3 linked regions of the Methylomonas sp. 11b genome follow. The protein of the gene in region 3 interacts with the protein of the main gene of each other region in a pairwise test. Links are inferred from orthologs where the notes say so. Each region holds a gene or a part of one and is shown on either strand. Other genes may lie near its edges.

The links.
Region 1: the proteins of secB (region 3) and secA interact in binary tests that used the Escherichia coli proteins (3 or more experiments, as listed by UniProt). The link is inferred for Methylomonas sp. 11b from one-to-one orthologs.
Region 2: the proteins of secB (region 3) and METH11B_RS0121675 interact in binary tests that used the Escherichia coli proteins (3 or more experiments, as listed by UniProt). The link is inferred for Methylomonas sp. 11b from one-to-one orthologs.

What each region holds. Positions count from the first base shown.
Region 1 is NZ_KI911557.1:5,098,281-5,108,991, reverse strand. The notes cover bases 2,920-6,178. They hold secA (preprotein translocase subunit SecA), read right to left. Parts: upstream 5,868-6,178; coding sequence 3,120-5,867; downstream 2,920-3,119. Other genes in these bases: METH11B_RS0124455 (glycogen/starch/alpha-glucan phosphorylase), read right to left, coding at 2,920-2,980. Outside these bases: tRNA (uridine(34)/cytosine(34)/5-carboxymethylaminomethyluridine(34)-2'-O)-methyltransferase TrmL, read right to left, coding at 4-471; more of METH11B_RS0124455, read right to left, coding at 476-2,919; Trk system potassium transporter TrkA, read left to right, coding at 6,188-7,543; METH11B_RS0124440 (hypothetical protein), read right to left, coding at 7,540-8,082; METH11B_RS0124435 (hypothetical protein), read right to left, coding at 8,069-8,608; METH11B_RS0124430 (VOC family protein), read right to left, coding at 8,608-8,982; METH11B_RS0124425 (hydroxypyruvate isomerase family protein), read right to left, coding at 9,026-9,808; METH11B_RS0124420 (NAD(P)-dependent oxidoreductase), read right to left, coding at 9,808-10,686; METH11B_RS0124415 (nucleoside triphosphate pyrophosphohydrolase family protein), read right to left, coding at 10,701-10,711. UniProt on the Escherichia coli protein: Required for protein export, interacts with the SecYEG preprotein conducting channel.
Region 2 is NZ_KI911557.1:4,488,223-4,498,419, forward strand. The notes cover bases 3,242-5,986. They hold METH11B_RS0121675 (response regulator transcription factor), read right to left. Parts: upstream 5,084-5,986; coding sequence 4,400-5,083; downstream 3,242-4,399. Other genes in these bases: METH11B_RS0121670 (ATP-binding protein), read right to left, coding at 3,242-4,398; METH11B_RS0121680 (Spy/CpxP family protein refolding chaperone), read left to right, coding at 5,263-5,703; carA (glutamine-hydrolyzing carbamoyl-phosphate synthase small subunit), read left to right, coding at 5,948-5,986. In the rest of the region: METH11B_RS0121655 (autotransporter family protein), read left to right, coding at 1-1,968; METH11B_RS0121660 (glycine zipper family protein), read right to left, coding at 1,991-2,506; METH11B_RS0121665 (hypothetical protein), read right to left, coding at 2,522-2,917; more of METH11B_RS0121670, read right to left, coding at 2,920-3,241; more of carA, read left to right, coding at 5,987-7,081; carB (carbamoyl-phosphate synthase large subunit), read left to right, coding at 7,099-10,197. UniProt on the Escherichia coli protein: Response regulator member of the two-component regulatory system CpxA/CpxR which responds to envelope stress response by activating expression of downstream genes including cpxP, degP, dsbA and ppiA.
Region 3 is NZ_KI911557.1:3,458,069-3,466,859, forward strand. Bases 3-2,708 are described here. They hold secB (protein-export chaperone SecB), read right to left. Parts: upstream 1,740-2,708; coding sequence 1,266-1,739; downstream 3-1,265. Other genes in these bases: gpsA (NAD(P)H-dependent glycerol-3-phosphate dehydrogenase), read right to left, coding at 259-1,260; METH11B_RS0116620 (rhodanese-like domain-containing protein), read right to left, coding at 1,773-2,063; METH11B_RS0116625 (ArsR/SmtB family transcription factor), read right to left, coding at 2,243-2,554. In the rest of the region: METH11B_RS0116630 (murein hydrolase activator EnvC family protein), read left to right, coding at 2,924-4,165; METH11B_RS0116635 (S41 family peptidase), read left to right, coding at 4,203-5,567; METH11B_RS0116640 (DUF934 domain-containing protein), read right to left, coding at 5,682-6,137; METH11B_RS0116645 (nitrite/sulfite reductase), read right to left, coding at 6,124-7,776; sodium:proton antiporter NhaD, read left to right, coding at 7,989-8,791. UniProt on the Escherichia coli protein: One of the proteins required for the normal export of some preproteins out of the cell cytoplasm. It is a molecular chaperone that binds to a subset of precursor proteins, maintaining them in a translocation-competent state.

The sequences.
Region 1 (10,711 bases), 1.6 Mb from region 3 along the record:
AAGTCAACGAGCCGCATCCACAAAATTCAATTGCTTCCAGGCTTCGTACAGCACTATGGCAACGGTATTGGATAGATTAAGACTGCGGCTTTCCTTACGCATCGGCAAATACAGCTGCAACGCGGCCGGATGTTGATTCAGAAAGGCGGTTGGTAAGCCGCGGGTTTCCGGACCGAATAACAAGGCATCTCCAGCTTTATATCGTACCTCACTGTAACCGGTGTGACCTTTGGTGGTTAATGCAAATAAACGCTGCGGCTTGGCTTTTTCGACGTAATCGTGCAAGGAACCGTACTGGCGGATGTTCACCCATTCATGATAATCCAGCCCGGCGCGACGCAGACGTTTGTCGTCCAAGTCAAACCCCAGAGGCTGGATTAAATGCAGATGCGCACCGGTATTAGCGCATAAACGGATGATATTGCCGGTATTGGCCGGTATTTCCGGCTCGAACAAGACAATATCCAGCATTGCTTTAGTATTTTTCCACGTCCACCGGCGACAGTTTCCAAATCTCGCGGTTGTATTCGCTAATCGTTCTATCGGTGGAAAACTTACCGCTGGCCGCTGTATTCAGAATACTCATTTTGGTCCAGCGCTCTTGATCACGCCAAGTTTGCTCGACGCGCTTTTGCGCTTCCAGATAACTGCGGAAATCAGCGATAGTCATCCACGGATCGTGCGGACTTTTAATCGAGGCAATGATGTCGTCGAAAATGCCCGGCTCGAACTGATTGAAATGTCCGCATTCCAGCAAGCGCATCACGCCTTGCAAATCGCTGTCCTGATTGATGAACCATTGCGGATCGTAATGCGGCCGGAGCGCCTCCACTTCGGTTTCGGTCAAGCCGAACAGGAAGAAATTGTCGGCACCGACCTCTTCACGAATTTCGATGTTGGCACCGTCCAACGTACCGATGGTCAGCGCGCCGTTCATCATAAATTTCATGTTACCGGTACCGGACGCTTCCTTACCGGCAGTCGAAATTTGTTCCGACAAATCCGCGCCCGGACAGATTTTCTCCATCGCCGACACGCAGTAATTGGGCATAAACACCAATCTCAGCTTGTTGCCTACTTCCGGATCTTCATTAATGACATTGCCGACATTGTTTATCAGCTTGATGATTTTTTTCGCCATCACATAGCCGGGCGCGGCCTTGCCGCCGATCAAGACGCAACGATCCACCCAGTTTTGCGTATCGCCGCGTTTTATCCGATCATAAAGATGAATCACATGCAGCACATTCAAAATTTGCCGTTTGTATTCATGGATGCGTTTAACCTGCACATCGAACAAGGCATCGACATTGATCTCAATGTCGTGTTCTTCTTTTTTGTAATCAACAAGACGCTGTTTGCTGGCCCGATTTAAGTCGTACCATTTTTGCCTGAACGCGGCGTCTTCGGCGTAAGGCGCTAATTTGGACAGCTGAGAAAGGTCGGTAATCCAGCCATCACCAATAGTTGCGGTGATAAACTCGGCCAATTCCGGATTACAACCGGCCAGCCAGCGTCTGGGGGTCACACCGTTAGTTTTGTTATTAAATTTTTGCGGCCAGAGCTCGAAAAAGTCTTTAAACAAGCCCTCCTGCAACAACTTGGAATGCAATTCGGCGACACCGTTGACCGAAAAACTACCGACGATGGCCAAAAATGCCATCCGCACCTGTTTTTGATGACCTTCTTCGATGATGGACATCCGCGCCATACGTGGATTGTCGCCTGGCCAACGCGCGGACACTTCCGCCATGAAATGCGCGTTGATTTCAAAAATAATTTCCATCAAGCGCGGCAGCAAATGCTGCATCAGATTGACCGACCATTTTTCCAAGGCCTCGGGCAACAAGGTATGATTGGTGTAGGCCATCGTGTGCCGAGTGATGTGCCAGGCTTCTTTCCAAGGCAGACCGTGAATATCCATCAGCAAGCGCATTAGCTCGGCCACCGCGATGCTGGGATGGGTATCGTTGAGCTGAAAACAGTTTTTTTCGGCAAATTTACTGAAATTATTACCGTGGCGACCCACCCAGTTAGCGATGACGTCCTGCAAACTGGCGGACGCCAACAGATATTGTTGTTGCAGGCGCAAGGCTTTGCCGTTTTCGTTCGCGTCGTTGGGATACAACACCATCGTAATATTTTCGGCGGTGTTTTTCTCGGCCACCGCTTCGGCATAATCGCCAGCATTGAACTCTTGTAAATTGAACTCTTCCGTGGCGATGGCTTTCCACAAGCGCAAGGTATTGACCGTGCCGTTTTTATACCCTGGCACCGGCGTGTCGTAAGGCATGGCAATCACGTCATGGGTATCCAGCCAGCTGGTGCGCTTGTTGCCTTTTTCGTCGATGTGCGTTTGCGTGTGGCCGCCAAACTTGATGCGGTGCATGTACTCAGGACGCTCGATTTCCCAAACATTGCCCATCCGCAACCAATGATCCGGTTTTTCGACTTGCTCGCCGTTGACGATTTGTTGCGAAAACATACCGTATTCGTAACGCAAACCGTAGCCGGTGACCGGCAATTGCAAGGTGGCGCAACTGTCGATGAAACACGCGGCCAAGCGTCCCAGACCACCGTTACCTAAACCGGCATCCGGTTCGCTTTCGATGAGTTCCTCAGCTTCCAAACCCAAATCGTAAAGTGCTTGCGTCACGATATCGTCAACCCCGAGATTCAACATGGCGTTGCTCAGCGAGCGCCCCATCAAAAACTCCATCGACAGATAGAAGGCTTTTTTACAGTCGGAGTCCCGATAGACGTTGTAGGTTTTTTTCCAGCGTTCGACCAGACGGTCGCTGATCGCCAAGGACAAGGCCTCGTAGGCGTAATGCGGAGAACGGCAGTTTTGATCGCGCCCGAGACGATGACTGTAATAGTGTTTGAAATCGGCGATGAAATGCTTTTTTTCCATGCCCAACTTGGGGAGCTTGGTAATATCGGCGGCGGGATTACTCTTATTAAAGACTCTATGCGGCATAGTGCTTACCCTTGAGGACAGTGAAAATTAAAAGCCGTGGGCCGCTTGATTGTGCAAGGCTGAAAGCGATGCAGAAAGGCCCTCTAAATCGAATTGTCGGGCAGCCGCGACGCCCGGTTTGAAGCGTCGCGGTTAAACATTAGTTCAATTTGCCGTGGCATTGCTTGTACTTTTTACCCGAACCACAAGGGCATGGGTCGTTACGGCCCACTTTGCTGCCGAGTCTGACAAAAGGCTGCTCCGCGCTCTCCGAGTCTGAGTCAGACTGAGCTGCTTGTGCCGCCGGCTCTTCTTCAAAAATGGAGTGAGCTTCCGCGTGTTCGTAATGCATTTCCAGCGGTGCTTGGCGTTGTTCGTCGATAGCTTGAACATCCTCTTCACGCGCCACCTGCACTTTGGCGAGTATGCCTACCACTTCCTGTTTGATATGCGTCAACAGGCCGGTAAACATTTGGAACGACTCGCGCTTGTACTCCTGCTTGGGATCTTTTTGCGCATAGCCTCTGAAATGAATACCTTGGCGCAATTGGTCCATCGCCGCCAAATGTTCTTTCCAGCTATTATCCAGCACTTGCAACATGACCGATTTCTCGAAATGCCGCAGCACTTGCACGCCTACGGCCTCTTCACGGGCACGACTTTCTTGTTCGGCTTTTTCGATGATCAACTGGCGCAATTTCGGTTCGTTCAGTGTACGGTCGCTCTCCAGCATTTCCATTAACGGCATCTGCAGATTAAACTCTTGCTGCAAATGCGTTTCCAAACCACGCACATCCCATTGCTCTTCCATGGTTTTCGGCGGGATGTATTCGGTGATGACGTCGTTCAGTACGTCGGCACGAATCGCGTTGATAATGTCGTTGATGTCTTCGGCAGCCATCAATTCATTGCGCTGCGCGTAAATAACCTTACGTTGATCGTTGGCGACGTCGTCGTAAGCCAGAATTTCTTTGCGAATATCGAAGTTACGATTCTCCACCTTGCGTTGCGCGCTTTCGATGGAACGCGTCACCCAAGGATGCTCGATAGCTTCACCTTCTTCCATACCCAGTTTTTGCATCAAGCTGGCTACCCGTTCGGACGCGAAAATCCTCATCAAGTCGTCTTCGAGAGACAAATAAAACCGTGTGGAGCCGGGGTCGCCCTGCCGACCGGAACGGCCACGCAATTGGTTGTCGATCCGCCGCGATTCGTGGCGTTCCGAACCGATCACATGCAGACCACCGCTAGCCAACACTTTTTCATGTCTTTCCAGCCAAGCAGCGCGTACTCGCTCTTTATCGGCTTCGCTGGCATCCGGACCCAAGGCTGCCAGTTCGGCATTCAGATTACCACCCAGCACGATGTCGGTACCGCGACCGGCCATATTGGTAGCGATGGTGACAGCGCCCGGCATACCGGCATTTTCGATAATGTGCGCTTCGCGCTCGTGCTGTTTGGCATTCAAGACTTCATGGCGGATGTTTTGTTGTTGCAGCATCCGGGAAATCAATTCAGAGTTTTCTATCGACGTCGTACCGACCAAGACCGGCTGGCCGCGCTGCACGCAATCCTTGATATCTTCGATGACGGCGTTGTATTTTTCCCGCGCCGAAAGATAAACCAAATCGCCTTTGTCTTTGCGTATCATCGGTCTGTGGGTAGGAATAACCACCACTTCCAGACCGTAGATTTTGTTCAACTCAAACGCTTCGGTATCCGCAGTACCGGTCATACCCGACAACTTGTTGTAAAGCCGGAAATAATTCTGGAAGGTAATCGAAGCCAGCGTTTGGTTTTCGTTTTGAATGGTCACGTTTTCCTTGGCTTCCATCGCTTGATGCAAACCCTCGGACCAGCGCCGACCGCTCATCATTCGGCCGGTAAACTCGTCGACTATAATAACTTGGCCATCCTTGACCACATAATCCACATCCTTCTGGAACAGCACATGCGCCCGCAAAGACGCATTCAGGTAGTGCATCAAGCGGATATTCGCGGCTTCGTATAAGGTCGAGCCGTCGGCTATCAAGCCGTGCTCCGCCAACAAGCGTTCCACATGTTCGTAACCGGCTTCGGTTAAATGAATCTGCCGGGACTTTTCGTCCACCGCATAATCACCGGGCATTTGATCCTGTTTCTCCGGATCGTCGGCTTTTTCCTGTTTGGTCAGGTAAGGAATGATTTGATTGGTCTTCAGGTAAATATCGGTACTGCCTTCCGCCTGGCCGGAGATGATCAACGGCGTTCTGGCTTCGTCGATCAGAATCGAGTCAACCTCGTCGACGATGGCAAAATTCAGATCTCGCTGGACTTTTTGTTCCAGGCTGAAGGCCATGTTGTCACGCAGATAATCGAAACCAAATTCGTTGTTGGTGCCGTAAGTAATATCCGCCGCATAGGCAACCTGGCGTTGCTCGTGGGTTAAATCGCTGACGATGACTCCGGTGGTCAAGCCCAGGAAACCGTATAGTTTGCCCATCCATTCCGCGTCGCGGCGGGCCAAGTAATCATTGACGGTAACGACATGTACGCCTTTACCCGGCAAGGCATTCAAATAGGCGGCCAGAGTGGCCATCAGGGTTTTACCCTCACCGGTTTTCATCTCGGCTATCTTGCCGCTATGCAAGACCATACCGCCGATCAACTGCACGTCGAAATGCCGCATGCCAAATACGCGGGTCGAGGCTTCCCGCACGGCGGCAAAGGCTTCTGGGAGTAAATTGTCTAAGTCTTCGCCTTGGGCCAGGCGGTCGCGAAATTCCTGCGTCTTGGCTTGTAACGCCGCATCGGATAATTTTTCGTATTCGGCGGCCAGCGCGTTGACTTTCTTGACTAACTTGCGTTTCTTCTTGACCAGCCTGTCGTTGCGGCTGCCAACTACCAATTTAACCAGCTTACCCAGCATGATATTTCCAGAGTGAGAGTGAACCAAAGTTTGCGATTATAAACGGTATGGGGCAGCTGTGACCAGAAAACAAGCCCGGCAAGCTAGGACGATTGACCAGCCGGTTTTTGTAAATCGGCTATTTAAATACCGCTATCGGCCATTTAAAACGCGATTTTTGCTTTGCAGCCGCAGCCTAACTCCACAATTGGGCGATTTCCATCAAAGCAAAGTCTGCGCGCTCGCTGGAACATGGACAAGCCTATCGATCAGCGTATAATTCGCCGGCTTCGGCCCTTGTGGCGACAAGCATTCGACATCATTACTGGCTTTAAAAACTTATGAAAATAGTGATTCTCGGTGCCGGCGTTACCGGCTCTTCGGTTGCCGGCGCATTGGCCAGTGAAGAAAACGATATTGTCGTTATCGATAAAAATGCCCAATTGCTCACCGCATTGAAGGGCCGCCTGGATATAGCCACCGTCGAAGGTAACGCTGCCCATCCCAGCGTGCTGGAACAAGCCGGTATTCAGGACGCCGACATGGTGATTGCGGTTACCGACCGCGACGAGACCAATATGCTGGCCTGTCAGGTGATTAACACCCTGTACAGCAAACCCAAAACCATCGCCCGGGTGCGCGCCATCGACTTTCTAAACCACCCGGAATTATTTGCGCCGGGCGGTATTGATATTGTCATCAGCCCTGAGCAGGTGGTCACCGAATCCATTCATAATCTGATCAAATACCCCGGCGCGCTGCATGTGTCGGAGTTTGCCGACGGCTTGGTCAGGCTGTTCTCGATTCGCGTGGTGCCGACCGGCTTTCTGACCGGTAAACGCATCCATGCCGTGAAAGAAAAACTGGCCGACAGCATGATCCGGGTCGCCGCGATTTTCCGCGACGGTAAAGCCATCGCGGTAAACGGCGAGGCGGTGATCGCCACCGGCGACGAAGTATTCTTTGTCTGCCCCCGCGATAAGGTCCGTAAAACCTTGGTGGATCTGCATAAACTGGAATCGCCGATCAAAACCATTATGCTGGCCGGCGGCGGCCACGTCGGCAAGCGGCTGGCAATTGCCTTGGAAAAAAACTACCACGTCAAAGTCATCGAGCAAGACATTGAGCGAGCGCGGGAAATCTCCAACGATTTGCGTAACACCTTAATTCTACACGGCGACTGTACCGACGAATCGCTACTGCAAGAAGAAATGATCGAAGACATCGATTTGTTCTGCGCGATTACCAATAATGACGGCATCAACCTGATTGCCGCCGGTCTGGCGAAAAAACTCGGCGCCAAAAAAGCCATCTGCCTGATCAACAACAATTCCTACCTGAAATTATTGGACGGCACCGAAATCGATCTGGCGATTCAACCAAAACTGGAAACCTTGGGCGGCATCCTCAAACACGTGCGTAAAGGCGACGTGGTCGGCGTCAGCTCGGTATGTGGCGGGAGTGCGGAAGCAATTGAAGCCATTGCTCACCGCAGCAAGAATTCCAGCTCCGTGGTTGGCTTGCGGGTAGATCAGGTCAACTTACCGGACGGCGTGATATTAGGGGCGCTGATTCGCGAAAAGGAAGTGATTCCGGTGCATCACGACACCGTATTCGCGGAAGGTGATCACGTAGTGATGTTTGCGCTGAACAAGAAAATGGTCAGAGACATCGAAGGCTATTTCCAGCCGATCTAATCCGCCAAATCGGCATCGATAAAAGCCAGTGCCCGCTGCGGCAAACCGTCTTTGCTCTCGCCTTGCAAAGACCTCTGACTGTCTTCATGTACCGCTGTCATGAACTGCAACAATTGCATTTCAATTTTCATTTTTTCCTGCGGCTCTTGGGCATCCCACATTCGATTCAATAACTGCTTGGCGTGATGGTGGATCGTGAACGCCACTGCTTCCGGTAGATGGGCATAACTACTGCGCAAAGACTCCTTCAGCTTATCCAGTGATTGCAGATATTGCTGATAGTCTCTTAAATCTTGCTGACATTGGGTTTTCACCATCGCCAGCTCGTTGCTGTTGCGGGCTTTGTTGACGGCCAACTCATGAGCCAATTGCTGCGACTGTTTTTTCAGTTGCGCCACCAAAGCCTGTTCCGCCAGCGCCTTGGTTTGCCGCAGTTCGGCGACATCTTCGTGCCTGGATAAATGCCATTGCAGATTGTCGTCGCGACTGCGCCGCAAAAACGCCAGTGCGTCACCCAGCCAGCGACTAATCGGCGACATGGAGCTGTTGGCGTAAAGCCAGCATCGCCGCGGAATCGGCTTGTTTACGATACGTGCGCAAGGATTTACGCAGATTTTTATATCGAGCGGCCGGCAGTTGCGCCCGCACCGCTTGCAATTCATGGCTAATTGCCACAGATAAGGCCCAGGCCTGTTTGCGGTTATCGGCTACCAGCAGGCGTTGCCGCTTGAATCTGTGCCAATAACTTAATTGTCGGCATTCGGCAGACTTGCGCCGCGCCAGATCTTGCTGGCGAACCTGTAAAGACAATAGTTGCCGCACCGCCGCCGATTCGCGGCTGAAATACCCGCGCAGTTCGCGGCAAACCGCCTTAAATAACATCATCAGACCAAGCAAAGCCAACAAAACCAAAGCCAATAACATCACTTTACTGGCTAACAGATAAAACAAACCCATCAACAAAGCCAAACCAAACTGCAAACAGACAAACCCTAGCACAAACAGCAGCATCGCCAGGCTGCCTATCAGTAGTCCGCCATAAAAAAGCCGTCCGAACATGGGCATCAAGGCCGCTCAATAAACTCCAGCGCATTGCCGTCACGGTCGCGGCAAAACAGCGCCTTGCGGCCGGAAATACTCACCGTATAAGCCGTACCGGTCCGCTCCAGATCTTCGCGCAAAGCATCAACCGAATCGATATGCATCGCCACATGCCGATCACGACCGCCATGCGCCGGCCTGCCGGTTGTTGGATCGGGATTATCCAATTCCAGCAAATGAATTTGCTGGGCGCCGATTTGCAACCAGGCACCGGGAAACGGCAGATTCGGCCGCTCAGTCTGCTCCATTCCCAACACATCGCGGTAAAAAAGCAGCGATTGCTCGGTATCGGAGACGATCAAACTGGCGTGATGTATCGTGAAATTATGTTTGGACATAGTAATCAACAGGTGAGTAAGACCAAGCGATTATACCGCCCGATTATTTTATCGAGTAGGTTTTCAACCAAGGCAAACTGGCAACGGTGCCAGCGGTCGGCCGGTACTCGGCCCCAACCCAACCTTGATAGTCCGACGTCGCGATAATGTTGAACAGGCTATCGAAATCCACGGCGCCGGTGCCCGGCTGAGCGCGGCCTGGGCAATCGGCAAACTGAATATGGCCGATCTTATCCAAATGTTGACGTAAAAATCCGGCACAATCTTCGCCCATTCGGCTCATGTGATAAATGTCGTATTGTATGAATAAGTTCGGATGATCGATTTGCTTTAGCGCATCCAGCATCTTCTGACTGGTGTCGAAAATAAAGCCAGGCATGTCATAGCTATTGACGGCTTCGAATACGATTTTGATACCCAAATCGGCAAAAGCTGAAGCGGCGTAAGCCAGATTTTCCAGCAAAGTCGTTTGATATTCGCCCAAGCGTTGTGGGTCCAAACAACGACCCGGTAACACGTTAATAACGTAGGGCTTTAATCGTTCGGTATAAGTCAGCGTCTGCTCTACCGCGGCTTTAAATTGATCGCGTTTTTCCGGAACCGCCGCCAAACCCTCGCCACCTTGCAGCAAAGTATCGGCATCGACATTGAACAACACCAACTGCAAATCCTGCTGATCCAATATATCGCAGATTTGTTCGGCGGGTAGCGAGTAGGGAAACTGGATTTCCACTGCATCGAAACCGCACTGTTTAGCCGCCTGAAACCGTTCCGGCAACGGCAGTTCAGTAAACAATAAACTCAGATTGGCGGTAAAGCGCAGCATCAGTCTTGGGCGTACAGTTTGATGAGCGTCGCGGGATCTTGCTCCAAAAAGCCGCCACTGCCGTGCAATTGCATTAGTTGCGCAGCCAAGCCCGACATAGGTATCGCACTACCCTGTTTGCCGGCTAAATCGACGGCCATATTTAAATCTTTCAATAAAGTTTTCACGCGCCACTTTACCGGTTCGAAACGCTTATCGGCCATTTCCGGTCCGACGATTTGCAGTGGCTTGGAATCGGCAAAGCCACCGGCCAGCGCTTCGGGAATTTTTGCGGCGTCGACACCGGCGGCTTTTGCCAGCGCCATCATTTCTGCTATGACTAGCACATTGCAACTGACGATCATCTGATTGCAGATTTTAGTGGTCTGACCACTGCCAATTGGCCCCATATGCGTCAAACGGCTATACAGCGGTCGCAATACTTCTCTGGCAATTTCAATATCCGGTTCAGCACCACCAGCCATAATCGCCAAACTACCCTGCTCTGCCCCGGCCGTACCTCCGGATACCGGCGCGTCCACCCAGCGCATGCCGCACGCGGCCTGCAATGTCGCCGCGATACTCCGGGTGGCTTCCGGATGGATGCTGGACAAATCTATTAACAATTTATCGGCAGCGCCGTTAACAATAATTTGTTCCGTCACCACCGCTTCAACGGCCATGGTGTCGGCCAGGCACAAAATCACCACATCGGAGGCTTTTACCAATTCACCGACACTGCCGCAGACCTTAGCACCCGCACCAGCCACCACATCCAATTTGGCAACCGTGCGATTCCAGACATTGACCTGAAAACCGGCCTCCAGAAGCCGCAGGCTTAGCGGTTGCCCCATCAGGCCTATGCCGACGAAGCCCAGCGTGTAACGTTGTTCTGCCATAGTGAAACTCGCAGTTATTCGAATA
Region 2 (10,197 bases), 1.0 Mb from region 3 along the record:
CTGAGTAATCAGGGTACTTTCAACAATCACGGCGTGCTTAACAATGCTGGGACCATCAGCAATAACGGCCAATTTAATCTGACGCAAACCGGACTCATTACCGGGGCCGGCGATTTCTATAATAGTGCTCAAGGACGCGTCGATATTTCCGGTACCAATCCGCATCGATTTGATGGCAATGTCAGTAACGACGGTGTTTTTCGAACGGTTAACACCTCGGTGGCTTTTACCGGCAACTTTACGAATAACGGCCGCTATGAGAGCGATCCGTCGACCAATCAATTCAACAATCTTTCGATAGGTTCCAGCGGCTATTTGGTGGGCGGTGCCGGCGATGTTTTCATTGTGACCGGTGATTTCAATAATGCCAGTACGCAAAATACGCTATGGAATACCGCGAATGCCGATCTGGTTTTCAGCGGACCCAACGCCACGCAACACGCAATGAGCTTGACGGGCAGCGACCAAGGACAAACCACCAGCGGTGCGATCAATAATTTTGCCTGGGGGTCGGTGACAGTGGCGAGCGGCAACGGCTTGCAGTTAATCGATGGCAATAGCACGCCCGGTGCTGCGCTGTATGCCAGCCGGCTGGTATTGGCGGATGGTGTAAACCAATTAAGCAACATCAGCAGCGATTACAATATCTACGTAGATCCGACTTTGCCCGAAAATCAGTATCTTTTGGGGGCGATACGCAGTTTTGGTGGCGGTAGGGGGCAATTGGCGCCCTGGAGCTTGCAGCCTTTTGCCGAAGAGACTACTACCGCGTCGGAATTAACCTTTAATCAACAGACCTTTGCGCCAGCCCTAAACGAGGCTTGCACTACTCCAAGCGGCATTTTGGCTACCCGGTGCTTGCAACTACAGGCGCTCAGTCCGGAGGAGCAAACCAGTGCGGTTGCCGCTTTGACTCCCGATCAAGTGCCGAGCCAGATGGCCGGGCCGGTGAAATTGGGAGCGACGCGCATGGATGGTCCGCTCACCCGGTTGGCGAGTTTACGCGCTGGCGGCGGCAGTGCGCCATTGTCGGTTAACTTTAACGGTATCCAATTATCCGCCAATACCTTGGGCGCTCAGGGGCTAGGCGGCGCAGCCGGCGATGACGAGTTGTTCCGCGATTCGCCGTTGGGTCTGTTTTTGCAAACCCGGTTTAATTTTGCCAATCTGCAAGGTGACGCCTGGGATCGCGGCTTCGATTCGCAAGCGCGCACCGTGACGGGCGGAGCGGATTATCGGCTTAGCGATAAATTGGTGGTTGGCGCGGCGTTTAACTACACGCACTCTTCTACGCAGTACGCCGATTCAGCCGGTAATATGAGTAGCGATACCTATCTGGGTGCGATTTACGGTAGCTATTATTTGCCCGAGGATATTTATCTGGATTGGGTGGGAAATTATGGCGCTAATGACTATGCCTTCAATCGCCAATATGCTTATTCCGGCTTCGCCGGCCAATCCACGTCTACAACCACCGGCAATCAATACGGTTTTGCCTTGAGCGGCGGCAAAGACTTTAATTGGGACGAATGGGCCATCGGCCCTTATCTGCGTTTGGAGTATTTGGGCATGAACATCGCCCGATATCAGGAGCAAAGCGGCAACGGCTTCGACATCATCACCGGCGAGCAGATCAATCATTCCTTCGTCAGTAATCTCGGTACCCAAATCAGTTATGCGCTCAGCACGCCATGGGGGGTGTTCACGCCGGCAGCTCGCGTGGAATGGGAGCATCAATACCTTAACGACAATCGTTTGATCCACATGCGTTTGGCGCAGGCCGAGCCAGGGCAGGGCAATTTTACGATTCAGACCGGTGAACCCGACCGCGATTATCTCAACCTCGGCGGTTCGGTTAGTGCAACATTACCCAATGGCGGATCCGGATTCGTGCGTTACGAAACCCGCTTAGGGCAAGCCAATATTTCTGACCATATCCTGGAAGCCGGCCTGCGGATGACTTTCTAGCTCCGCAAGCTCTTCTTGACCGTTACTGATACGGTGGCGGCGGTGGTGATCCGGGAGGTGGTGGTGGAATGCTCGGTTGCGCCGTTCTGGGGGCTGGCGATTGGTAAGAAAACTGCCCGGATACCGGTACTCTGTGCCCCTTGGCATACATGCATTGCACATAAGCATTGTCGTAACCTTGTTGAGTGGCATAGCCGGAGCGTCTTGATTCGCCGCTGCCGACGATAGTCCCGGCTACTAAACCGGAGCCCGCGCCGATTGCCGCTCCGCCTCCCCCACCAATTGCGGCGCCGGCTGCTGCGCCTACTGCCGTGCCGACCGCTGCACTGCCAATTTGGCTATCGGCGCTGGCCTGGTTCGGTGTGGCGCCGACTTGCCCGGCCGCGTATTGCTGACATTGATAATCGTCCTGGCGGAATTGTTCGAACGATAGGCCAGTGCCGGGCAGCGCCATTACGCTGGGGCCGGAGGGCATATGGGCGCAGCCGCTGAAGGCCAGTGCCGCGCAGATTCCCGCCATTTGCTTTTTAGTGTTCATGTTTGCGGTCTCCCTTTAATTTTGCGGCGTGGGCTCGACTTGTTGCCAGCCATTCGCACACTCTTTTATGTAAGGATAGTAGCCGGCCGGATCGTTACAGTAATACCAGTAGCCTTCGGCTAAGGGACCGTTCTGGGGTTGACTGCGCTCGCGTTCAATATAGACCGGGGGTTGCACTGGTACGGTGATAATTTCCCGCGGGTAATACGGATACGCCGGGTAGTAAGGATAAGCCGGGTAAAACGGTCTGGGATAGAGTGGCGCACCAAAGTAAAAGCCAAAACCCGGACGGAAATGGCCGCCGAAATGCCGACCGCCGTGATGGTGAAACGGGTCGGCGTTCGCGCTTAGTGCCCATGCCGACAGTAAAGCGATCAGCGGGGCTGTCATCCACTTTTTGAATTTAAACATACTTACCTCTGGTTTGCTTGCCGGGTTGGAAACGGGATCTCAATCAGCACGCTTAAACCGCCTTGCGGCCGGTTGCTGGCGCTGATGCTGCCGCCATGCGCTTCGACGGCGCGATGCGCGATGGTGAGTCCCAGGCCGGTGCTGTGCGGCTTTTGTGCTTGGCCGCTACGGAAAAACGGCTGAAAAATAGCCGTCAAATCCTGAGCGGGTACCCCAGGGCCGTCATCGTCCACCCGAATTCTTAAGCAATGATTATCGCTACTGAAATCGGCGGCAATTAATACCGTGCCTTCGGCTTTACAGTGCTGCACCGCATTACGCAGCACGTTTTCGATAGCGCGATGCAATAGTTCGCTTTGGCATTCGACCACCGCATCGATGTTGCCGTGATAGCTCAAAGCGATACTCTTTGGTCCCGTCTCGAAACGCACGTCGGCGACAATATCGGCCAACAGATCGGCGAGATTGATTCGGTCGATTTTTTCCGGCGCGACGCCCGCTTCCAGCTTCGATAGCATCAATAGTTCGCCCACCAAATCACTGATACGTTGCGATTCACGTTCGATACGTTCCAGCGTGGCCGGCAATTTTTCCGGTTGTTGTTGGGCCAGACCGATAGCCGCCTGAATCCGCGCCAACGGTGAGCGCAGTTCGTGAGACACATCGTGCAGCAGATGTTGCTGGGCACTGATTAGCGAGCAGATTTTTTGCACCATATGGTCAAAGTCGCGACCCAGGTCCGCCAATTCGTCGCTCCGTCTACCCATTGCATTACCGATTCGCGTATTCAGCCGGCCTTGAGCCACAGCGCTAAACGCATCGCGCAGGTTGCGAATGGGTTTGGCGAAATACCAGGCCAACAGTCCGCTGAACAGCAGACTGGCCAAACAGCCGGAGATTATCGGTAAAATCGGCGCGGGCGGTTCGCGGTGCGGGCGAGGGCTATGCTCCTCCGGGTTACCGCTCGGCGGGGGCGGCCGATCTCCAGGCATAGGGCCGTCGAAGCCAAAGGGAGATAGTCCGGGATGACCCGGAAATGACGGCCTGAACAGGTCGCCAAAGCCGTGCTCTGGCAAGGGCACGAACAGCAAATAGCGGTGACCGTTGTCGGCCGAAATCATTTGTATGGCATCCGGGTAGGCATTTTTTCGATGTAAGGCTCGGGCCTGTTGCAATACCTCTGTCGCTAACGGCCTGCCCAACAACTCCCGGTCCGTATCGTCTACTGCGTATATCGGTGGGAAACGGGTGTTTTGTAAGGTCTGAATAAAGTCGTGCAAGCCCTTGACGCCGCCATGCGGCAACGTGCTGGCGGCCAGTTTGACCAGCGAGGCGCGTCTGACATCGACGACATCGGCCGCCTTGGACGACAGGTTTTGCTGCGCGGAGTGTCTGAGCCAAACGGCGGTACCCACACCAATGCCCGCCGTTAACAACGCCAGCCAGAACGCAAAGAAAAACTTCCAGAACAATCTGCCCATCTTATTCCTTGATCATCTGGTAGCCTTGGCCGCGCACGGTCTGAATGTAAGAGCGGCCGTCCGGCTGGTTGCCGAGTTTCTGGCGGATGCTGCTCATATGCACATCGATGCTTCTATCGAAACGTGCCAGTGGCCGTCCCAGAGCTTTTTCGGAGAGCTCGTTTTTGCTGACGACCCGGCCCACCTGACTGGCCAAAGTTTCCAGCAAATTGAACTCGGTGCTGGTTAGGTCCAGGTCTTGTTCGAACCAGGCAGCTTTGCGTTTTTCCGGCCACAGTTTCAGCGGGCCGGCCACAATCGGTCCGGGCGAGAGATTGGCGGCGGGCTGGGTTCGGCGCAAAATTGCGCGGATTCTTGCGACCAGCTCTCTGGGCGTGCAAGGCTTGGGGACATAGTCGTCGGCACCGGATTCCAGGCCAATGATGCGGTCGACGTCATCGCCCTTGGCTGTGAACATCAGTACCGGAACCCTGCTTTCCAGGCGGATGCGCGTCAATATCTCGGTGCCTTTGATATCCGGCAACATGATGTCCAAAATGACCAGTTGATATTCGCCGGATAGGGCATGTTGCAGTCCGGATGCGCCGGTATTGCTGACGTCCACCGCAAAACCTTCCTGCGCCAGATACTCCTGGAACAATCCGGCCAGTTCTACGTCGTCATCGATAATTAACACTTTGTGCATGATTGTCGCTCGTTGGCTGTGTGCTCATCATCATAGCCCCGGCTTCCGCCGACAACCAGCGGGGTTTACCTGATTTTACACGGCACTAACAGCACTTAACCTCTGATTTGAAATACTGACTACGACGAAATCGAACAGGTTTTGTCCTTATGTTTATCATCATTTTTGAGGCATTTTTTATGAAAAAATTAGTATTGTTACTCGGCTTGTTACCCTTAACCGCGATGGCTCAGCCACCGCATGGCGAACACCACGGCGGCGGCAAACCGCCGATGCATATGTTCGGCGAAGCGGACGGCGAGCAACATTTGCCGCGGTATTTGAAGAAACTTGATCTCAGCGAAAAGCAGGAAGCCGATATCAAAAATTTAATGAAGACCCGATTCGGCGACGGGCAGGCCCGTTTTAAAGAAGAGCATGCATTGAGAGGCGAATTGCACGCTTTGAGCTTTTCCGCCGATTACGATGAGGGAAAGACCAAAGCCTTGCTTGAGAAATCTACCGCTATGCATCAGCAGATGGCTTTGGAAAAATCCAAGCTTGATCATGAGATTTTTATGTTGTTAACGGCTGAACAGCAAGAAAAACTGAAAGCTGAAATCGGCAAATTCGAACACTGAATGAACCTGTTGTCCCTGCATAGCCCGTTGCAGTGGCTGCTGGCACCAGGGCAGTCCGGCTAAGGTGGAATTGGCAATAAATACAGTGTCTTTGTGAACGATCAGAATCTTAGCGACGCACCAAGTTAGAAAATTGTTAATGACCAAACAGCCATAATTTCGTAAAATCACTCAAGTTTTTATCTATCAGGAACGGGATGAGTCGCAAGACTTATCCCGTTTTCTACATCTAAGGTGGCCAATCTTGAACAAACCTGCATTACTGGTACTAGAAGACGGGACAGTGTTTCACGGCATTTCGATCGGTGCCGACGGCTGTTCCGTGGGAGAAGTGGTTTTTAACACGGCACTGACCGGCTATCAGGAAATACTCAGCGACCCGTCATACGCACGGCAAATCGTCACATTGACCTATCCGCATATAGGCAATGTCGGTACCAACGCTGAAGACGACGAATCGGCAAAAGTGTTTGCCAGTGGTCTGGTGATACGCGACTTGCCTTTGCTGGCCAGCAGCTGGCGTAACGCTAAAACCCTGCCGGAATATCTGCGCGAGCACAAAGTGGTGGCGATTGCCGACATCGATACCCGTAAGTTAACCCGTTTGCTGCGGGATAAAGGCGCGCAGCGCGGTTGCATCATGGCCGGCGAGAGCGTTGATTTAGATGCCGCGAAACAGGCGATCGAAGGTTTTCCTGGTCTGCAAGGTATGGATCTGGCTAAGGAAGTGACGACGGCCACGAGCTACGAATGGACCGAAAACGTCTGGAAACTCGGCGAAGGCCATACTCAAGCGCCCAATCTGACTAAACATGTCGTGGCTTACGATTTTGGCATTAAGCGCAATATCCTGCGTTTGCTGGTCAATCGCGGCTGTAGGGTGACGGTTGTGCCGGCTACTACGCCAGCCGAAACGGTTTTGGCAATGAATCCCGACGGTGTATTTCTCTCCAATGGCCCAGGGGACCCGGAGCCATGCACGTATGCAATCGAAGCGATTAAAACCATCTTGGATAAAAAAGTACCGGTGTTTGGCATTTGCTTGGGGCATCAGTTATTGGCCTTAGCCAGCGGCGCAAAAACCGAAAAAATGAAGTTCGGCCATCACGGCGCCAACCACCCGGTGCAAGAACTGGCAACCGGTCGGGTGATGATCAGCAGCCAAAACCACGGCTTTGCCGCCAGCCCGGATTCTTTGCCGGCCAATCTAAAGGCAACCTATGTGTCGCTGTTCGACGGTAGTTTGCAAGGCATCGCTCGCACCGACGTGCCGGCCTTCAGCTTTCAAGGGCATCCGGAAGCCAGCCCTGGTCCGCACGATGTCGAGTCCTTGTTCGACGATTTCATCGATTTGATGAATCAGCCTCGTTCCGCTTAAGTTTTATACAGAGTGATATGCCAAAAAGAACCGACATAAAATCGATTTTATTACTGGGCGCCGGACCGATTGTCATCGGTCAGGCCTGCGAGTTCGACTATTCCGGCACCCAAGCTTGCAAAGCCTTGCGAGAAGAGGGTTACCGGGTGATTCTGGTCAACTCCAATCCGGCGACGATCATGACCGACCCGGATATGGCCGATGCGATTTACATTGAGCCTATCGACTGGCAGACCGTCGAAAAAATCATCGAAAAAGAACGCCCCGATGCGGTGCTGCCGACCATGGGCGGCCAGACTGCGTTGAACTGCGCGCTGGCGCTGGACAAGCACGGCGTACTGGAAAAATATGGCGTGGAAATGATAGGCGCGACCAAGGAGGCCATCAATATGGCTGAGGATCGCGCGCTGTTCAATGAAGCAATGGCACGCATCGGTCTGGAAGTGTCCAGAGCTAAAATCGCGCATAACATGGAAGAAGCGTTTGCTGCACAAGAAGAAGTCGGTTACCCCACGGTAGTTCGTCCTTCCTTTACGATGGGCGGCAGCGGCGGCGGTATCGCCTATAACCGCGAAGAGTTCATCGAAATTTGCGAGCGTGGCCTGTATCTGTCCCCGACCAGCGAATTGTTGATCGAAGAATCCATTTTGGGTTGGAAAGAGTTCGAAATGGAAGTGGTGCGGGATTCAAAAGACAACTGCATCATCATCTGCTCGATCGAAAATTTCGATCCGATGGGCGTGCATACCGGTGATTCGATCACCGTCGCGCCGGCGCAAACTTTGACCGATAAGGAATATCAAATTCTGCGTAACGCTTCGTTGGCAGTATTGCGGGAAATCGGCGTCGATACCGGCGGTTCCAATGTGCAGTTTGCCATCAATCCCGATACCGGTCGGCTGATCGTCATTGAGATGAACCCCAGGGTGTCGCGCTCGTCGGCATTGGCTTCCAAAGCCACCGGGTTTCCGATTGCCAAGGTCGCGGCCAAATTGGCTGTGGGCTACACGTTGGATGAACTGCGCAATGAAATCACCGGCGGTGCGACACCGGCGTCGTTCGAGCCGTCTATTGACTATGTGGTCACCAAGGTGCCGCGGTTTGCCTTCGAAAAATTCCCGCAAGCCAATGACCGTCTGACGACGCAGATGAAGTCGGTCGGCGAAGTGATGGCGATTGGTCGTACTTTTCAGGAATCTTTGCAAAAAGCCTTGCGCGGTTTGGAAGTGGGTGTGGATGGTTTGGATGAAATTGCCGATCTAAGCGATGCCAACAGCGAAGACATTATACTCAGGGAGTTGCGTTATCCCGGTCCTGAGCGCTTGTGGTATCTGGCTGACGCCTTTCGCAGCGGTTTGAGTTTCGAAGATATTCATCAGGCTTGTAAGATTGATCCATGGTTCCTGGCGCAGGTCGAGGATTTGGTTGTCACAGAAAAAACCTTGTCTACCAAAACCCTGGCCACATTGGAGCCGGGTGAGTTGTTGCGACTGAAGCGTAAGGGGTTTTCCGATAGACGCTTGGCAAAATTGTTGGAAACCAAAGAATCGGAAGTCCGCTATACCAGACATAAAAAAGGCATCCGTCCGGTATACAAGCGTATCGACTCCTGTGCGGCAGAATTCGCTTCTGATACCGCTTATTTGTATTCGACTTATGAGCAGGAGTGCGAAGCCAATCCGTCCAATAAAGAAAAAATCGTCATTCTCGGCGGCGGTCCAAATCGGATTGGGCAGGGTATTGAATTTGATTATTGCTGCGTGCATGCCGCATTGGCGTTACGTGAAGACGGTTACGAAACCATCATGGTCAACTGTAATCCGGAAACCGTTTCTACTGACTTCGATACTTCGGACCGTTTGTATTTCGAGCCATTAACGCTGGAAGACGTGCTGGAAATCATCGAACTGGAAAAGCCGAAGGGTGTGATCGTCCAATACGGCGGACAAACACCGTTGAAACTGGCCCGGGCCTTGGAGGCCGCTGGTGCGCCGATTATCGGCACTTCGCCCGATTCCATAGACTTGGCCGAAGACCGCGAACGCTTCCAAAAATTGCTGGAGCGTCTGAATCTGTTGCAACCGCCCAATGCCACCGCGCGTTCGGTAGAGCAAGCCGTTAATTCCGCTCGCGAGCTGGGTTATCCGTTGGTCGTACGTCCATCATATGTGTTGGGTGGACGGGCGATGGAGATCGTGTTCAACGAGGAAGGCTTGCGTCGCTATATGAAAGAAGCGGTTAGCGTTTCCAACGATTCGCCGGTGCTGCTGGATCGCTTTCTGGACGATGCGGTGGAAATGGACGTCGATGCGATTTACGACGGCGAAACTGTGTTGATCGGTGGCTTGATGGAGCATATCGAGCAAGCCGGCGTGCATTCCGGCGACTCGGCGTGTTCCTTGCCGCCTTATGATTTGCCCGTGCATATGCAGGATCAATTGCGTGCGCAAGTGGCGAAAATGGCCGAAGCGCTGGGAGTGCGCGGTTTGATGAACACCCAGTTTGCGATTCAAGGCGAAACTATTTACGTGCTGGAAGTCAATCCGCGCGCCTCGCGTACCGCACCGTTCGTGTCCAAGGCTACCGGTTATCCGCTGGCGAAAATCGCCGCGCGGGTTATGGTCGGTAAATCCTTGAAAGAACAGGGCATCACCGAAGAGCGTATTCCCGAGTATTTCTCGGTGAAAGAAGCGGTGTTCCCATTCATTAAGTTCCCCGGCGTCGATCCGTTGTTGGGGCCGGAAATGAAATCGACCGGTGAGGTCATGGGCGTCGGTAAGACCTTCGGGGAAGCGTTTGCTAAATCTCAGCGCGCGTCGGGTGTAGATTTGAGCCACAGCGGCAAAGTTTTGATTAGTATCCGCGACGCCGACAAACCTAAGTTGCCGGAATTAGCCAAAATGCTGATTGCGAAAAACTATGAAATCGTCGCTACGCGCGGCACTGCCAGGGTGTTGAAAGAAGCCGGCATTCCGTGCAAGGAAATCTTCAAGGTCAACGAAGGTCGGCCCAACACCGTGGATATGATTAAAAACGGCGAGGTGCAGTTAATCGTCAATACCACCGAAGGCGTTAAAGCCGTGGCTGATTCGTTTACGATGCGTCGCGAAGCCTTG
Region 3 (8,791 bases):
GGTTGAGGTGTGTTGGGTGCTAGGGGTAAGGGTTTTGGGTAAAAATGATTTTTATCAAAAAGTTAATGATGGTTTTTGATGTGGATTGCAGTTATTAAGTGCTAATTCTCACTTTTTTGAAGGCGATTTGTTGTAGTGAGCAGATTGAATCGCTTGGCGCGAGACTGGCTTTGCTTGGTAAAAGTTTGGTGGTCACTGGGGTTTGGGTAGTGGCCATCGAGCCATTGGGCTCAATATCGTTGAATAGTAAGGCAAAGCTTACAAACTTTCCGGCTTTTGATCGCGTGTCAGCAGGTTTTGGACGGCTTGTTTAGGCGGGAGATGTTCGAATAACACCTTATAGACTTGTTCGGTAATTGGCATTTCGACGCCGTATTTTTGCGATAGGCGGTGCGCTTCTCGGGCGGCCGATACGCCTTCGACTTCCTGATTGATTTCGCTTAAAGCGTATTTTTGGTCTTTGCCTTGGCCTAATGCCAAGCCAAAGCGGCGGTTTCTGGATTGATTGTCGGTACAAGTCAAAATCAGGTCGCCGAGTCCGGCTAGCCCCATGAAGGTGTCGGCTTGGCCGCCAAGTTTGATGCCGAGGCGCATGATTTCGGTTAGGCCGCGAGTGATCAGTGCGGCTCGGGTATTGGCGCCAAAGCCAAGGCCGTCGGCTATGCCCGCCGCGATTGCCAGAACATTTTTGCAGGCTCCGCCTACCTGAACGCCAATTATATCGTTGCTGGTGTAGATCCTAAAACGTTGGTTGTGCAATCGTTCGCTGAGTTGGGCGGCGAAGCTTTCTGAGGTAGAGGCAATGGTGAGTGCGGTTGGCAGGTCGGCGGCTACTTCTTGAGCAAACGTAGGGCCGGAGAGTGCGGCGCTTTCGATATTCGCGCCCAGCACTTGTGCCGCTACCTCGCTTAACAAGGCGCCATCTTGGCAATCGAAACCCTTGGTGGCCCAGGCAATCCGCGAGCTTGCGCTGAGCATGGGTTTGATTTGCGCCAATGAGTCCCTAAAGGCGTGGCTGGGGACTGAAATAAGCAATACCGAGCTGAAAGCCACTGCTTCCTCAAGATTGTCGGTGAATTGCAGGTTTTCTGGAAAATGTACGCCCGGTAAATACCGTTTATTTTCGCCGGTTTGCTTTAGTGCGGCTATATGTCTGGGATTATGGCCCCACAAAAGGGTATCGCAGCCATTTCTGGCTGCCTGTACCGCTAAAGCGGTCCCCCATGAGCCGGCGCCAAGAATACTGATTGATGGTGGCATCCCGCTTAATTTAGCGTTTTTGCTTCAGGTTCCTGTTCAGCTTGTGCTTGTTGCAGGTGCTGCATATACAATGCGTCGAAATTGACCGGCGCCAAGATTAACTGAGGAAAGCCGCCTTTATTGACAAGATCGGAAATTACTTCTCTCGCATACGGGAACAAGACGTTGGGGCAAAAGCTGCCTAACATTGGGCCCATTTCTTGTTCGGTGAAGCCGGCTATCGAAAAAATCCCAGATTGATTTACTTCAACTAAATAGGCAGTGCTGTCGGCTATTTTTACGGTGACAGTTAATGTCAGGGATACTTCGTACATCGAGTTTTCGATGGGTTGAACGTGTGTGCCGAGATTAAGATCCAGCGCGGGCTCCCATTTTTGGGTGAATATCTTTGGAGCGTTGGGGGTCTCAAAAGAAATGTCTTTGGTATAAATCTTTTGAATCGCGAATTGCTTTTCGCTGGATGTGTTGATTTCGGCCATGATGATTATTTGTTGGGTTTGGTTGATTAATCTTTAGTTTTTACTGCTGACTTTGATGGGGAGTTTGTTGTCTTCCCAGGATTGCATGCCCCCAGTCATATTAAATACATTATCAAATCCGGCTTTGGTGAGCGTTTTGCAAGCGGCTACGGAGCGGGCGCCAGTCTGGCAGGTAACGATCATGGGATGATTTTTATGCTTTTCCAAAGAGCCAATTTGTTCTTCTAATTTGCCTAAGGGGATATTGATCGCATTTTCGATGTGGCTTTTGACGAATTCGTTGGTTTCCCGGACGTCGAGCACAACGACATCGTCGCTGTTCATTTTGGTTACGGCTATCAGTGGAGAAATGCTTTCGTACTTATTGAATGAGTTCGCGAGCAAGTCCTGGATTAGTAAGAAAATAACGCATACCAGCGAGAATGCTAGCAAATAGTGATTGGTGGCAAATTCTATATATTGGTCCATCGCGGTGGTTTATTTTAGTGGTTATGGAATGCTGTTTACGTGCCGCAAAAAACGCTGCGCATCATTTGAATCAGATGTATTACGCGCTCATCGTCGATAAAGTAGTAAACCCGATTGGCTTCTTTTTTGTAATCGAGAATGCCTTTGTCTCGCAGGATTGCCAGGTGCTGGGAAATATTGCTTTGACTCGTACCTACTTGCTCAACGATGTCTTGTACGCTGATCGAATTATTACCGAGCACACACAGGATTTTTAGGCGCAACGGATGAGACATCGCTTTCAAACAGCGCGCAGCCCGATTAATATCGTTGTCGTCGTAGTGGATGGTATCGTTTTTGTCTTCCATTTATTAACGATGATCGTGGCTAAGGTTAAGAACAGTGAGCGAACAATGGTACTTTTCGAACTATGACGACATCCTTGTGCTGGTATAATGTCGCTATGGTGCAAGTGGGTTTAATTGCTTGCGCTAACGCAATAAAAGGTGAGCAAATCTAACAGAGTGGGCTTTATTGTTCAATACCCTCGGCTAGAGGCTTAGGAAAATAGCTCGGGGCTGCGCGGGTGGACTCGCTTTTTGATGAGGCCAAATTTTATCTTCATTAACGCCTACACATTTAATGTTTGGAGTCTGTAACAAATGGCCCGCCAATCAAAACTGTTACTGTTGCTACCCGTGGAAATGACTGGACGGTCATTGTTGGTTGCCTAGTCGATGCGTGTCGGCAGCTATTTTTTGCTCACTTGGGTTGCGATTGTCTGGGCTTTGCCCGCTAAGAGCGATTCCGTAAAAGCCCGCAGTTTGGCAGAGGTGCAATCGCAAATTCAGCAAGTTGGCTATGACGTGAAAAGCCTGGGAGCTGAAAAGTCTCGATTGTTAGAGCAGTTGCAAAAACTGGAGCGGCAATACGGGGAGCTTGCAAATAGTCTGCGCGGCATCAAAGCCGAAATCAGGCAGCAAGAGCAGGCATTGCAGGAAGTGCGTAATAAAAGCGTTGCCACCCAAAAAGACATGCGTAGCCAGGAGAAGGAGCTTGAGGGGCTGATCAAGTCGGTTTATGCGATGGGCGGCGATAAAGAAGGCTTGAAGGTTATTCTCAATCAGCATAATCCGGCGGTATCAAGCCGAATGTTGGTTTACTACGATTACATTAGTAAGGCCCGCTTACAAAAGCTGCAGGCGATGGCTGAGGATTTCAAGGTTTTGCGGCAGTTGGAAGCACAAAAAGACACGGAAACTCAGCTGTTGCAAGTGTCTCTCGAGAAGAAACAGCAAGAAACCGAGGCGATGCAGGCGCTGAAAAAACAGCGAGAAACATTGCTTGCCGACATTCAGCAAGACTATGCATCGAAAAGTGTTCAGCTGGCTGGGTTGATGCATGACGAGAAAAAATTGCAGGCCTTGGTAGCATCATTACAGAAAACTGATGATAATGAAGCTCATGAGCCCGCGGTTGAGCCGGAGCGCGTGCTTGAGAAACGCGAAAAGCCTGCCGAACAACCCGAACCGCCTAAAAAATCCGAAGCCAACCCGGTTCGCGAGCCGGTGGGTCTATCTTTTGCCGAGTTGCAAGGAAAGCTGCCTTGGCCGGTGCAAGGTGCGATAACTGATCGTTTCGGCAGTCGCCGCTACGAGACAACCTGGGACGGTGTGGTGATTAGCGCTCGTGAAGGTGCCGATATTCATGCGGTTAATGCCGGGAGAGTTGTTTACGCCGATTGGTTGCGGGGTTATGGTTTGATGATCATTGTCGATCATGGTAAAGGGTATATGAGTTTGTATGCATTCAATCAAAGTTTGCATAAAAGCGTGGGAGAGCATGTTAGAGCCGGCGAGACACTGGCTTCGGTTGGACGTAGCGGTGGGCGTGCGGATGCGGCGTTGTACTTCGGCATCAGGAAAAAAGGTCGGCCCATTGATCCCGAGCAATGGTGCCGTAAGCCGGCCAAGGGTTAATCATTTACAGGAACAGGTTGTTGGAGTTTTAAAACACATGCTAAAAAACAGAAATATTTTGATTTTATTGGTCGGTTTTATTTTGGGTGCGACGCTGAGCTTGTGCAGCAGTGTCCTGGCGGAAAAGGAATCGCCCGTTTCGACGAAGGTGGATGATTTACAGGCCTTGCCTTTCGATGAGTTGCGGACGTTTACCGAGATATTCGGGCGAATCAAGCAGGATTATGTAGAGCCCGTATCCGACAAAAAGCTATTGGAAGATGCGATCCGCGGTATGTTGTCCGGTCTGGATCCGCACTCGGCTTATCTGGCTAGCGAAGAATACAAAGAGTTGCAAGAAGGCACTACTGGGCAGTTTGGCGGTTTGGGAATTGAAGTGGGCATGGAAAACGGCTTTGTTAAAGTCGTTTCTCCGATTGACGATACGCCTGCCCAGCGAGCCGGCATCAAGGCGGGCGATTTGATCGTGCGTCTGGACGATAAGCCGGTCAAGGGTATGACACTGGCCGATGCGGTAAAAATTATGCGCGGCGAGCCGGGTAGCGATATCGTGTTGACCGTGGTTCGCGAAGGTGAAGAGGCGCCGCTGAAATTTACGTTGACCCGTGACATCATCAAAGTCAAAAGCGTGAAAAACAAACTGCTGGAAAAAAATTACGGTTACTTGAGAATCAGTAGTTTTCAATCCGGTACCGGGCAAGGTTTGGTGGACGCGGTCGACGAACTGAAAAAAGAAAACGAAGGCCCGTTGAAAGGTATTGTGTTGGATTTGCGTAACAACCCGGGCGGTGTATTGAATGCTGCTGTCGATGTCAGTGATGCGTTTATCGAGTCCGGTTTGATCGTGTATACCGAGGGCAGAATCAAAAACTCAGAAATGCGTTTTAGTGCCACGCCTGACGATATTATCAACGGTGCGCCGATTGTGGTGCTGATTAATGGCGGCTCGGCTTCCGCGTCGGAAATTGTTGCGGGTGCGTTGCAGGATCACAAACGAGCCATCATCATGGGCGAAAAGTCTTTCGGTAAGGGTTCGGTGCAAACCATACTGCCGACCAGTAATGGCGCGGCGGTGAAGTTGACCACAGCCCGGTACTTTACGCCATCCGGTCGCTCCATTCAGGCGCAGGGCATTGAGCCTGATGTGACTTTGGCAAGAGTGAAGTTGGAGTCGTTGGAAAAAGCCAAGATCGAGTCGATTAAAGAAGCTGATCTGACGCACCACTTGACTAATGGTAACGCGAAGCCTGAGAAAAAATCCGAAGAAGAGGATAAAGATGATGCGAAAGATCAGTCTGAAAAAGACGGAGATACTAACGAATCCTCAGAAGCGGAAATTCGCGACTACCCTTTGCATGAAGCGTTGAATCTGCTGAAAGGTATCAGTATTATGAGAAAGTAACCTAAATGTATTAGGCAAATAAAAACCCGCTTGGCTATATTCGTCAAGCGGGTTTTTTATTGTCTGTTTTTTGTACTTCTTGTCAGGTGCTTAAGGCAATTCTCCGACTTTGGCTTAGTTCGTCGATGCCTGATAGCGTACCGAGAAATTGTTCATGGCTGCCAGGGCCTCTTGGATATGGTTGGGATCGGAAAACTCAAACGCATTCACGCCCACGCGCGCCAAATAAAATACTTGGTCAGGCAGGTAATCGCCGACGGCTCTAATTTCCCCTTGATAACCGTCGCGGCTCCTTAACAAACGTGCTTGCGAAAAAAGTCTGCCATCGCCGAATATCGGAAAATTAAGCTCTATTACACCAATTTTACTCAGGTCGTCAGTCAGCGGTTCAATTTGATCGCTGGGGATGAGTCGAACGCCGGTTTGGCTGGAACGTTTGATTAGTTGTTCTTTATCTGCCAGCCAACGAGCTAATGTGACTGTAATGTCGCCATTTTCTGGCAGCGGACTGTCGTCGGCAATAAAAGTCCAGGTGTTTTCTACCAACTGTCGATCTTTAATGATTTGCATAAACTCTTTCTTTAAATGGTTCCAGGCCAACGCGTTTGACGGTCTCTAAGAATGCTTCGTCTTCAAGGCGTTGCTTGAGGTAAACGTCTAATATCGTTGTGATGGTAGAAGTGATTTGGTCCTTGGGAACCGATGGCCCTAAACGTTCGCCTATTGCCGCTTCGTTTTCAGAAGAACCGCCCAAGGTGATTTGATACCACTCCTCGCCATGCTTATCGACGCCGAGAATGCCGATATGGCCGACACTTTGATGGGCGCAGCCGTTCATGCAGCCGGACATGTTGATTTTAAGGTCGCCGATGTCGTGGATATAATCCAAATCATCCAATGCTTCGTTGAGTTCTTTCGCTACACCGATAGAGCCGGCATTGGCCAGGGAACAAAAATCCAGGCCCGGGCAGCAAATCATGTCGGTGACGGTGCCGATATTAGGCGTAGCCAATTTGATGGCGTCTAGTTGCTGCCATACTGTAAACAGGTAGGCTTGTTTCACATCAGCCAAGACCAGGTTTTGTCTATGCGTGCTTCTAATTTCGCCAAAGCTGTATTTATCAGCTAAATCGGCTACAGCTTCGAGTTGCTTGTCGGTCATGTCGCCCGGAGGCGAGTCAGGGGCTTTTAGCGAAACGTAAACGCCACGGTAGCCGACGATTTTATGCTCGACGGTATTGTATTTAACCCATTTTGCAAAGGCTGTGTCAGCGGCTAAGTGCGCGTTGAAGGCGTTATCGTTGCTTGCCGACGCATCGTATGGCGGTGGTGCAAACTGCGCTTTCATCTCTTCTATACGTTCATTGCTCAGCAGCATTTCATCTTTGATGCGCAGCCATTCCTTTTCGACCATGGCGGTAAATTTTTCCAGGCCGGTTTCCTTGACCAGGATTTTGATGCGGGCTTTATATTTGTTGTCTCGTCTTCCGAACAGGTTGTAGACCCTTAAAATCGCTTCTAAATACGACAGCAGATGTTGTTTTTCCAGGAAGGGTCTAACGGTTTGGCCAATGATGGGCGTTCTGCCCAGGCCGCCGCCGGCTAGGATTCTAAAACCGATTTCATCCGCTTCGTTTTTTACCAGATACACTCCAATGTCGTGGAACTGCACGGCTGCGCGATCATGCGTGGCGCCGCTAACTGCGATCTTGAATTTGCGCGGCAAAAAGGCAAATTCCGGATGCAGTGTCGTCCATTGCCGGATGATCTCGCAATACGGACGCGGATCTTCGATTTCGTCCTTGCAAATGCCGGCTAAGGGGTCGGAGGTTGTGTTTCTCAGGCAGTTGCCGCTGGTTTGAATGGCGTGCATTTGCACGGTCGCCAGTTCGGCAAGCAAGTCGGGTACCCGGCTAAGCTCTGGCCAGTTGTATTGGACGTTTTGGCGGGTTGTGAAGTGGCAATAGCCCTTGTCATAGTCGCGAGCTACCGATGCCAGCTTGCGTAATTGCTTGGACGAGAGCAGTCCGTAAGGTACTGCGACACGAAGCATGGGCGCATGAGTTTGCACATACAAGCCGTTCATTAGGCGTAAGGCTCTGAATTGGTCGGGGCCGAGTTCGCCGCTTAAAAAGCGTTGGGTTTGACCGCGAAACTCATTGACGCGCTCCTCGATAAGTGTTTGATCTTGCTTGTTATATTGATACATTTAAAGGCGATGCTTGGTTTACATACTATTTTGCTAGGTATCTGAATAATATACTGGCCGGGATTAAATGACAAAGAATATTGTATGGTGATAACATGCCCGGTTAGTTTTTTCCGCTTTCAATAATGACTAAAACATAGAGGATAAAGGGGGCTATCTTGTTGCGCTTACTGTTAATTTTGGCCGGCTTGCTGTTTTTGCCGGAAATCGCCATGGCTGAAGAGTTTCACAACCTCGGCTTAACCGGAACCGAGCGGGGCATCTACACCGTTCTGATCTTTTTGGTGGCCTATGGTTTCGTGATGGCCGAAGAATTTACGCATTTGCGTAAATCTAAGCCAGTCATTTTCGCCGCAGCTGTGATTTGGGGGCATGTAGCGATACTGGCTCAGGAAGCCGGTGTGTCAGGTGAGGAGCTACACAAGGCTTTCGAACATGACTTAAAAGAATATGCCGAATTGATGTTGTTTTTGCTAGTGGCGATGACATACATCAACTCCATGGCGGAACGCAATGTATTCGAAGCGTTGCGTTCTTGGCTTATCAGAAAACAATTCGGCTACAAGCAATTGTTCTGGATCACTGGCATCATTACATTTTTTCTGTCGGCAGTTGCCGACAACCTGACTTCCGCGTTATTGGTCGGGGCTGTGGTGATGGCGGTCGGTGCTGACAACGAGAAATTCGTGTCTATCGGCTTTGTAAACTTGGTGATCGCGGCCAATGCTGGTGGTGCGTTTTGTCCTTTCGGAGACATCACTACTCTGATGGTGTGGCAGGCTGGTTACGCTGAATTCTTTGACTTCTTCAAGCTGTTTATTCCGTCAGTTGTGAACTTCGTGGTGCCTGCATTCTTCATGGCGCAAGCGATTCCAAACGGTCAACCGTTGGCAACCAATGAAGCAGCCGTGGAATTGAAGCCAGGTGGCTGGGTGGTTTGCGGCTTATTTGGCGTCACTATCGGTTTGGCTGTTAGCTTTAAGCAGTTGCTGCATTTGCCACCATTCATGGGAAT